3 regions of the Thermosediminibacter oceani DSM 16646 genome follow, and region 1 is predicted to be linked to each of the others. Evidence: riboswitches for the same ligand, from Rfam matches in the RefSeq annotation. Region 1 holds a riboswitch; each other region holds the start of a gene.
What was found. A riboswitch is a leader RNA that binds a small molecule or an ion and turns the genes downstream of it on or off. The one in region 1 is predicted to bind cobalamin.

Region 1 (3,278 bases):
ATGTTTGAAAACATGGAGGACGAATATCTTAAGGAGCGGGCTGCAGATATAAAAGATGTGGGTGACAGGATTTTAAAAAATATACTGGGCGTTCCGATCCAATCCCTTGCGGATTTAAGCGAAGATGTAATTGTGGTTGCGAAGGATCTAACTCCCTCTGATACCGCCCAGATGGATAAAGAAAAGGTGAAGGCCTTTGCGACTGATATGGGAGGCAGAACGTCTCATACGGCGATCATGGCAAGGTCGTTAGAGATACCGGCTGTCGTCGGCCTGGGATTCCTTTCGAAAGAGGTCAATGACGGTGATACTGTAATAATCGACGGCAACAAGGGCATTGTCTACGTGAACCCCGATGAGGAGACCCTGCGGCGGTATCATGCCCTGAGATTAGATTACATCAGATACAGGGAAGAACTGAAAAAGCTAAGGGATCTTCCGGCTGAGACCAGAGACGGTGCTAGAAGGGTCGAACTTTCAGCAAATATCGGAACTCCGAAGGATGTCAGGGGCGCGCTGGAAAACGGAGCTGAGGGTATAGGCCTTTACCGGACAGAATTTCTGTATATGGACAGGGAAAACCTCCCCGATGAGGAGGAGCAATTCCAGGCTTACAAACAGGTAGCCGAGGCGATGAACCCCAGGCCTGTTATAATAAGGACCCTTGACATCGGCGGAGATAAAAAGCTGCCCAGCCTTGACATGCCGGAAGAACTGAACCCCTTCCTGGGATGGCGTGCGATCCGGATGTGCCTGGATAGACCTCACATCCTAAAAATCCAGTTGAGGGCTATCCTAAGGGCCAGCCATTACGGTAATATCAAAATTATGTACCCTATGATATCGGGTATTGATGAGATAAGAAAAGCTAACGCGATTTTAGAAGAGGCTAAAAACGAGCTCAGGCAGGAGGGTGTGCCGTTCGATGAAAACCTGGAAGTCGGCATAATGGTCGAGATTCCTTCGGCCGCCGTTATCGCTGATATACTTGCTAAGGAAGTGGATTTCTTCAGCATAGGCACCAATGATCTGATTCAGTACACCCTTGCGGTGGACAGGATGAACGAGAAAATAGCCCACCTTTACGAACCCTTCCACCCTGCCGTGCTTAGGCTGATAAAAAACGTCATCGACGCATCCCATAAGGCGGGAAAATGGACGGGCATGTGCGGAGAAATGGCGGGAGACCCCCTCGCCGCTCCTATCCTGCTAGGTCTGGGCCTTGACGAATTTTCCATGAGCGCCACTTCGATATCGCAGGTTAAGAAAGTAATAAGGTCATTGACGTACGACCAGGCAAAGCAAATCGCAGCGAAAGCCCTTGAGATGGAAAGCGCCGATGAAATCAAGAAAATGCTGCATGAGGTCCTTGAAGAAAAAGAAAATTAATAGCTTGTCTAGGCTAAAATTTTAAAGTATAATATTAATAAGAAAGTAAAAAAAAGTTTATACCGCCGACAGGTACCCTTGGGGTTTAATAGGGAATCAGGTGCAAATCCTGAGCGGTCCCGCCACTGTAACCGGGGATAAACTGCTGAGCCACTGGGAGAAATCCTGGGAAGGCGCAGGGAAGATGATCCGGTAGCCAGGAGACCTGCCCGTCGGCCGCGGTACGAAGCCTTCGAGGAAGGGGTGAGTACTTTACGAAGGTAGTTTGCCCAGCCTTAAGTGATGAAGGCTGGGTTATAGTTTTTTTAAAATAAAAGGAGGTTTCAAAATGAAACTAAAATTCAAAAGAATAATTCCCGCGATCCTCATTGTGGTGATACTAGCTTCATTAACCGCGTGCGGTGCGAAAAACCAAGCGGACCCCAATCATAACGACCAAAATACATACCCGGTAAAAATAAAGGACCAGATGGGAAGAGAGGTTGTCATTGAAAAGGAACCGGAACGAATCGTGTCGCTCGCTCCGAGCAATACCGAAATCCTTTTTGCCCTGAGCTTAGGCGATAAAGTCGTTGGCGTTACCGATTACTGTGATTATCCCGAAGAGGCAAAGAAAAAGGAAAAAATAGGCGGTTTTGCCGACCCGAATATGGAAAAGGTTATATCACTCAAACCCGACCTGGTTATCGCTACCAGCATGCATGAAAAACCGGTAACAAAACTGGAAGAACTAAACATCCCGGTAATTGTTCTAAATCCTAAGAACATCGACGAGATCTTTGGCGCCATAGAGCTTATCGGAAGAGCGACGAACAAGGTCCAGCAGGCCGAGGAACTGGTGTCCGGTCTTAAAAATAGAATAAAAGCCGTTGAGGACCGGGTCTCTTCAATCCCTACCGATAAAAGGCCTCAAGTCTTTTACGAACTATGGCATTCGCCCATCACAACTGCAGGGCCCGGAACTTTCGTGCACGATCTTATAGAGAAAGCCGGGGGGCGGAATATTGCCGCTGATGCGGAGAAAGAATATCCCGAGTACAGCCAGGAAATGGTAATCGCTAAAAATCCGGATATAATTATATATTCCTATCATGGCAATAACGGTCAATCATCAGAACAAGATATAAGTAACCGCCCCGGTTGGAAAAATATAAAAGCCGTCAAAGAAGGCAAAGTTTTTTACGTGGATGAAGACATACTCCAGCTCCCCACCCCAAGGCTCGTCGACGGTCTGGAGCAGCTTGCTAAGATAATTCACCCCGAAATTTTTAAAGATTGACGGTGGTTATAGGATGGACCTAAAAAACAAGACTACGAAAATATACGCCCTGCTGCTGGTATTGATACTTCTCGCAAGTTTCGTATCGCTGGGAACGGGAGCGGTAAACGTACCGCTGTCAAAGATCTTAAAGATAATAGCGAGTCAAATTCCCGGTATCGGTGCCGGAGTGGTTTCCGACTGGTCGTCTTCTCAGGAAGTAATAATTTTGAACCTGCGGCTTCCGAGGATAATACTGGCTTTTCTCATAGGAGCGGAACTTTCCGCAGCCGGGGTCATCTATCAGGGCATATTTCGCAACCCTTTAGCCGACCCTTATATTATCGGCGCTTCCGCCGGTGCTTCACTGGGTGCATCCCTTGCCATTTTGCTGTTTCAGGGAGTGAAGGTTATGGGCATGGGGTCCGTGCCCGCTTTTGCCTTCCTCGGGGCCTTCTTAACTGTAATCATCGTCTACGTCATTGCCGGGATCGGCGGAAGGACCAGTTCTCACACCCTCCTGCTTGCCGGTATCGCGATAAGCAGTTTCATTTCCGCCGTGGTGTCCTTTCTGATGTATTTCAGCGGCCAAAAGCTCCAGCATATTTATTTCTGGATGCTTGGGAGTTTT
Region 2 (3,278 bases), 1.0 Mb from region 1:
GGGAAGGCGGGGCGGGTCTTCGGCAACCTGATGTCGGTCCTGACCGTGATGAAAGGCCTGCCGCTTTCATACAACCGGGATATGCAGGAGGACAAAGAGCCGCTCTTCGACACGGCGGATACCGTGATTGGGTGCCTTAAGGTACTGCCGAAATTGCTTTCCACCATGAAGATCAAGAAGGAAAACATGAAGAAAGCCGTAGAAGAAAGCTTTTCCGACGCCACCTATTACGCCGAATACCTGGTGAAAAAGGGCATGCCCTTTCGGGCAGCCCACGAGGTGGTGGGGAAGATGGTTTCCTACTGTATCAAGAAGAATAAGAAACTGAGTGATTTGAGCCTTCGGGAATTCAAGAACTTTTCCAAGCTCTTTGATGAAGATGTGCTGGACCTTTCCCGCTATCCGGAAAAAGTGAAAAATAAAAAAGTTTTATAGGGTTTTTAGCTCACCGGCAAGGTGAGCTAAAACTTTTAAGTTTCAACCCGAAAATAAAAACAAAGTCGAAGAATTTATTAAATCATTGAAGCGAAAATACTGAAACTAAAAATGTATACACCCCAAACCCGGAACCAAAGGCAAATACCATATGTTCCCTGTTCGGGGTGTTCTTATAATTTTTATTCTAATTGTCCGGATACACCCGCTTCATCGAAGGTTGCCATTTCGCTGATTATTTTTAATGCTGCTTCGACAAGGTTAAAAGCTAAAGCCGCTCCCGTGCCTTCTCCTAACCTCATTCTCATGGAGAGCATCGGCTCGAGCCCCAGGAGCTTTAACATGGTTTTATGGCCCGGCTCCTCCGAAGAATGGGATGCGATCATATAATTGGTACAGAGGGGCTCGATTTTGGCTGCTATAATTGCGCCAGCCGTCGATATAAAGCCATCGATAACTACCGGTATTCTGCGTGATGCGGCTCCGAGGATGCATCCGGCTATGGCCCCTATTTCCAACCCGCCTACCTTGGAGAGGACTCCTATAGGGTCATTGGGGTCCGGTTGGTTTATCTCAAGAGCCCTATTTATAGCCTTGATTTTTAATTTCAGCCTTTCGTCATTAATTCCCGTTCCCCTGCCGACCAATTTTTCCAGAGGTTCATCGGAATATACGGCTAAAATTGCGCTGCTCGGGGTAGTGTTGCCTATACCCATATCACCGGTGCCTAAAATATCGGCACCTTTGTCTATTTCGTTCCATGCCGTTTCAATGCCAACCTCTATTGCCTTTATTGCTTCCTCCCTGGTCATCGCGGGTCCCCGTGAGATGTTGTCCGTTCCCCGCCTTACTTTTTTTATTATCAAATCGGGATGAAAAACATCGGCAGCGGTGCCCACATCCACGCATACTATTTTGGCCCCGGCGTGGCGGGCAAGAACATTTATTCCCGCTCCACCGGAAAGAAAATTTAATATCATTTGGGGAGTAACTTCCTGGGGAAAAGCGCTTACGCCTTCCTCTACGACGCCATGGTCTCCCGCCATGATTGTTATTACTTTGTTTTTTATTTTCGGGTAGAGTTCTCTTTTTATGCCTGCCATTTTTACGGCTAAATCCTCTAGAATTCCGAGACTACCCCGAGGTTTGGTGAGGTTGTCCAGGCGTTCTTTGGCTTTTTTCATTGAAATTTCATCCAGATCACCTATGTTTTTTAAGGCCTCTTCTAAAAGTTTCATTGTAAAAACCCCCTTTTAAGGATTATTAATTAAAAAAGTCCCTAACTGCGTAAAAACACAGCTAGGGACTTTACCATCATCCCGAAAGCAAAAGCAAGACAGGCAGGTCTCCTGGCTCGGGTTCATCTTTACCTTACGCCTTCCCGGTTTCCCAGTGGCATTATATAAGGTAATATCCCCCTCACAGTGGCGGGACCGCTCAGGACTTTCACCTGATTCCCTATTCTCCCTTATACGGGCACCTGTCCGCTGAGTATTCAGTTTTACTTTTCAGTTAATAATATTATAATAGAATATTTTAAATAAATCAATATTACATTCCTTAACGACAAAGGATAGAAAACCTACCATCCGAGCAGTGTAAGCATAAAACCCAATACTATGAAAAATGCAATAATAATCATCAGAAATACATCGTATTTTCTTTTTAGTAAAGATACTATTCCGCAATAGGATATTACCAACAATATAATGGAAAAGATTATATAAATTACTTTTACCCCGAAAGTTTCCGTAAGCCAGCGATATATTTTCTTCGGTATGATGAACTTTGGTTGAATATTCACCTCTATAAATTCTATTATTATGTCATTGACTTTGTCCTCCATATGCCAAATCAGACCTCATATTAGTTATTTTCTTTTTCCAATGTCTTGTTGAAAGCAGAATGCATCATGCCTAACATAATTCCAAAAATTGCTGTATATACCCAGGCGAATCCTTCTTTGGCAAAAGGCAAATAATACATAACTTCATATATTTTATTAACGTTTAATCCGGCTGCTGACAATCCATCAACAACACTTATCAGCAACGTAAAAATGGTTGCATATACATAACAACGATTATTTTTAATAAACGAACCGAAGGCGTTCATCAGGATTAAAACTATGACTACCGGATATACCGATACCAGAATCGGGACTGAGAATTTAATAATCTTTTCTACTCCAAAAGCACCCATAAAAGCGCTGAAGAGGGATATAATTACTACCATGGTCTTATAGCTAATCCTGTTTTTTGTCAAGCGGCTGAAATATTCGGCGGCAGTTGCCGTTAAACCTACCGATGTGGTCATGCATGCAAGAGAGACTGCAAGCCCGAGAGCGACTTTGCCGAAACTCCCGAATTCCTTTTCGACTATGGAAATTAATAACGCTGTCTTTCCTATTTCTCCATCAAAGAGGGTCGAAGCAGTAGCCCCGAGATACATAAGACCGCCGTATACGAAAAGTAACCCAAGGGCAGCTATTAGTCCGGAAAGAATTGTTAATTTGATCTGATCCCCTGGCTTATCATATCCTTTTTCTCTTACTGCATTTACTATGATTCCTGCAAGAATTATAGAACCGAGGGCATCCATTGTTTGATAGCCTTCCATAAAGGATCTACCAAAAGCATTCGGTATTTTAGAAGCAGTAAATCCGCCTATGGGGTCTATTATTCCTTTGATTATGATTATAGCGAGCATTATAAGTAGAGTAGGGGTTAATATTTTACCTATATAATCTATTACCTTAGATCGGTTAATAGTAAAATATATGTTTATTGCAAAATAGATTAAACATGCCAGCAATATGTTGAAATCCGGCATAATCGGTGCTA
Region 3 (3,278 bases), 630 kb from region 1:
TTAAGCCCGCCGAGAGAAGCCTGGAATTCGTTTTCTACAGGACTTTGTCCTCCTATTCCCTCTTTTCAGTGGCCTTCGGCCTCGGCCTGGCCCTCTTAATAGGAGCGCTGGTCTCCAGGCGATTGACGGAACCGATAAAACAGCTTTCAGCAGCCGTAAAGCGCTTTTCCAAGGGCGAAAGAGACGTAAAGATCACGCTGGAAACCGGAGACGAGCTGTCCAGTCTTGCCGAGGACTTCAACGCCATGGCCGAAAAAATAAGAAAAAGCGAGGAACTGCGCAGGAACCTGACTGCGGACATAGCCCACGAACTAAGGACCCCCATAGCCATAATTCAGGGCACCCTTGAGTCCATCCAGGAAGGAGTGCTGGAACCCACGCCGGCCCTGATGCTATCCTTGCAAGAAGAGGTCTCGCGGATGACCCGCCTCATTAAAGACCTGTCGGACTTAAGCCTCGTCGAGGCAGGCAAGCTGGAATTGAATAGAATCAAGATCTTCCCCGCTGAACTTGCGGGTAAATTCATCCATTTCAAAGCTGAGGCAGAGGCTAAAGGTATACGGTTCGACATCAACTTCCCGCGGAACCTGCCGGCCGTATACGCGGACCCGACCCGTCTCGTGCAGATAATAACTAACCTGCTGTCCAATGCCCTGAAGCACACGTCTTCCGGCAGGATAGAACTCTCCGCAGAGAAGGCCGAAGGAGGGGTAGTTTTCAAGGTACAAGACACCGGCAGCGGTATAAAAAAAGAAGACCTGCCTTACATTTTCGAGAGGTTCTACAGGGCAGAAAAATCCCGCTCCCGCAAGACCGGGGGTACGGGATTGGGTCTTGCCATCACCAAAGGACTGGTGGAAGCCCATGGCGGCAGGATCTGGGTGGAGAGCCGCGAAGGCGAGGGTTCGGTTTTCAGCTTTTTCATACCTTCAGCAACTTGACAATCATCTTCACAAGTTTTATAATTATTTTAAAACTGGAAATTTGAAACCTTCAAGGTGCCCCTTTTTGGGGAGAATAGGGAAGTCCGGTGAAAGTCCGGCGCGGTCCCGCCACTGTAACGGGAAGCCGCCTTATAAGATGCCACTGGGAAACCGGGAAGGCATAAGGCGGCGATGAACCGGAGCCAGGAGACCTGCCTTGAAAGGTAGTGTCCGGGGATGATGGTAAAGTCCACGGTCTAATTTGTAAATTAGACTGTGGACTTTTTTGTTTACCAGTTAACTCATAATTCCGGACAGGAGGTATTATCCATGATCAATCAAAAAACAAAAAATCTAACCTTAACCGCCATGTTTATAGCCCTTAGCTTCGTAGGGGCCGCCATAAAGGTGCCCAGCCCCACGGGAACCGTGGCCTTCGACTCGGCACCGGGATACATGGCCGCTCTCTTTCTCGGTCCCGGTTACGGAGCCATGACCGCCGCTCTGGGGCATATATTCACCAGCATGAACGTGGGCTTTCCGCTGTCGATGCCGATACACCTTTTAGTAGCGGCGGAAATGGCATTTTTCGCTTGGGTATTCGGTCTCGTGGGCCAAAAGAACCTTATACTTGCGGTGGTCGTCGCCTGGCTGATGAATGGTATCCTGGCGCCGGCAAGTTTAATCCCTTTCCTTGGGACCGGCTTTTTCGCAGCGATGGTGCTTTACCTCATAGTAGTTTCAGCGCTGAACGTGGCTGCCTCCGCAGTGCTTTACTCTATTATACGGCGGTCAAAGGGTGAATACAATGCCCTATAAAAACGCAGCCGCACCGAATAGGGACGTGGCCCTGGTGGAGATTCAGCCCGGGATATATCTTGCCGTTGCCTGCGATTCCGCGGGAGGCATCGGGGAGAAGGAAAGGGATGTGGTGAAGGTGCCGCCTTACATCACCGGCAGGTTCACCTGCCGTGTGGCGCTGATGGAACTGCTGGCAATAGGTGCGGACCCCCTGGCCGTCACCGCAACTATATGCAGCGAACCGTCGCCAACGGGCGAAGGGCTGCTGAAGGGCATCACCGACGAACTTTCCGCGTCCTGCCTTAATATACCCGTCACCATCAGCACCGAAAAGAACATCCCTACCTGCCAGACCGGGCTGGGCGTAACTGCCGTCGGCCTCGTTAAAGAAAAGGGGCTGCGCATGGGGAGGACAAAATCGGGGGACGGGATTTACTGCCTCGGCGTTCCGAAGGTGGGAAACGAGGTCAGCCTCGATGACCCCGAAATAGCCGATACCGGTGCTGTGAAGCGGCTTTTAGGCCTTTCGGAAGTGCACGATATAATTCCGGTGGGCTCAAGAGGGATCAAAGGTGAGGTGGAACACCTGGCGCGGGTGTCTGGGCTTTCGGTGCAGTGGGAGGCTCGTTTACCCGTAAATACGGAAAAATCGGCGGGACCTGCTACGTGTGTCGTTTTTACCGCGCCTAAGGCGCCGGAAATAAAGGGCCCCACCCCGGTTTTCCGGCTGGGGGCTCTCCTCTGATTACTTTTGCTGTACGCTTTTTTCCGCCTCCTTTATATTTTTTTCGGCTATCTGGTACTTCATCTTGATGAGGTTGGGATCCTTTGCATCAATAGCTTCGGACAGCTCCTTCAGCGAGAATTCGACCTTGCTGGCCACCATGGTGTCTTTCAACTGCGATTTGCCCGTTTCCCACTCCTGCAGGGCTTTGCTCATCGAGGCTGCCGCTTCCTGACCCTGATTGTTTAGAGCCCTGTACGCCGCATCCCTTGTGTAATACAATGTTCTTTTTGCACCCATCGCCGGTCCGCCCTGAAACAGCCTTCCGAAAGCCACGGTTCTATCGTAAAGGTCGTTGGCTGCCAGCAGGCCGCCGTAAAGGTCCTGCCTTGTAAGCATTTGGGTCAGTTCGTTCAGTTTGCCGTTAAAGGCAGTGATCATCTCCATTCCCGCCCCTTTTTTCAGTGCTTCTTCCCGGAATTCGTTCCAATGGGAATGGATGAGAAATACCATCTTTTCGTATTTAGACCAGTCGGGCTTTTGCTGGCTGCCTCCCTGTTGCTGACTCCCCTCCTGCTGCCCGCACCCCTGCTGGCCTCCCTGGCTGCCCTGCCTTTGCTGTCCTCCCTCTTGGCTACCGCCTTTCTGTTCTCCCTGGCCGCTCTGACCTCCGGAACCTCCTTGAGTTCCTCCCGGTGGGGCCTGGATGGCCAGGTAATCTTTTTCAAACTCTTTGATGAGTTTTTCTACATCTTCCTCCAGGTTTTTTAGCGCGAACATCCCCTTTTTATCCTGACCTGAGCTCTCAGGGGAAGACCTGGCGGACCCTC

Region 2: another riboswitch for cobalamin. It lies ahead of cobT (nicotinate-nucleotide--dimethylbenzimidazole phosphoribosyltransferase); the one in region 1 lies ahead of TOCE_RS07180 (ABC transporter substrate-binding protein).
Region 3: another riboswitch for cobalamin. It lies ahead of TOCE_RS10070 (ECF transporter S component); the one in region 1 lies ahead of TOCE_RS07180 (ABC transporter substrate-binding protein).

The regions. Positions count from the first base shown of each region.
Region 1 is NC_014377.1:1,391,607-1,394,884, reverse strand. Features, by position in the region: gene ptsP (phosphoenolpyruvate--protein phosphotransferase) at 1-1,389, shown strand, start outside; cobalamin riboswitch at 1,443-1,616, shown strand; gene TOCE_RS07180 (ABC transporter substrate-binding protein) at 1,718-2,668, shown strand; gene TOCE_RS07175 (FecCD family ABC transporter permease) at 2,682-3,278, shown strand, end outside.
Region 2 is NC_014377.1:150,170-153,447, forward strand. Features, by position in the region: gene argH (argininosuccinate lyase) at 1-435, shown strand, start outside; gene cobT (nicotinate-nucleotide--dimethylbenzimidazole phosphoribosyltransferase) at 618-1,673, opposite strand; cobalamin riboswitch at 1,758-1,933, opposite strand; gene brnQ (branched-chain amino acid transport system II carrier protein) at 2,302-3,278, opposite strand, start outside.
Region 3 is NC_014377.1:2,019,767-2,023,044, forward strand. Features, by position in the region: gene TOCE_RS11750 (sensor histidine kinase) at 1-941, shown strand, start outside; cobalamin riboswitch at 980-1,157, shown strand; gene TOCE_RS10070 (ECF transporter S component) at 1,254-1,742, shown strand; gene TOCE_RS10075 (AIR synthase related protein) at 1,732-2,469, shown strand; gene TOCE_RS12000 (hypothetical protein) at 2,470-3,278, opposite strand, start outside.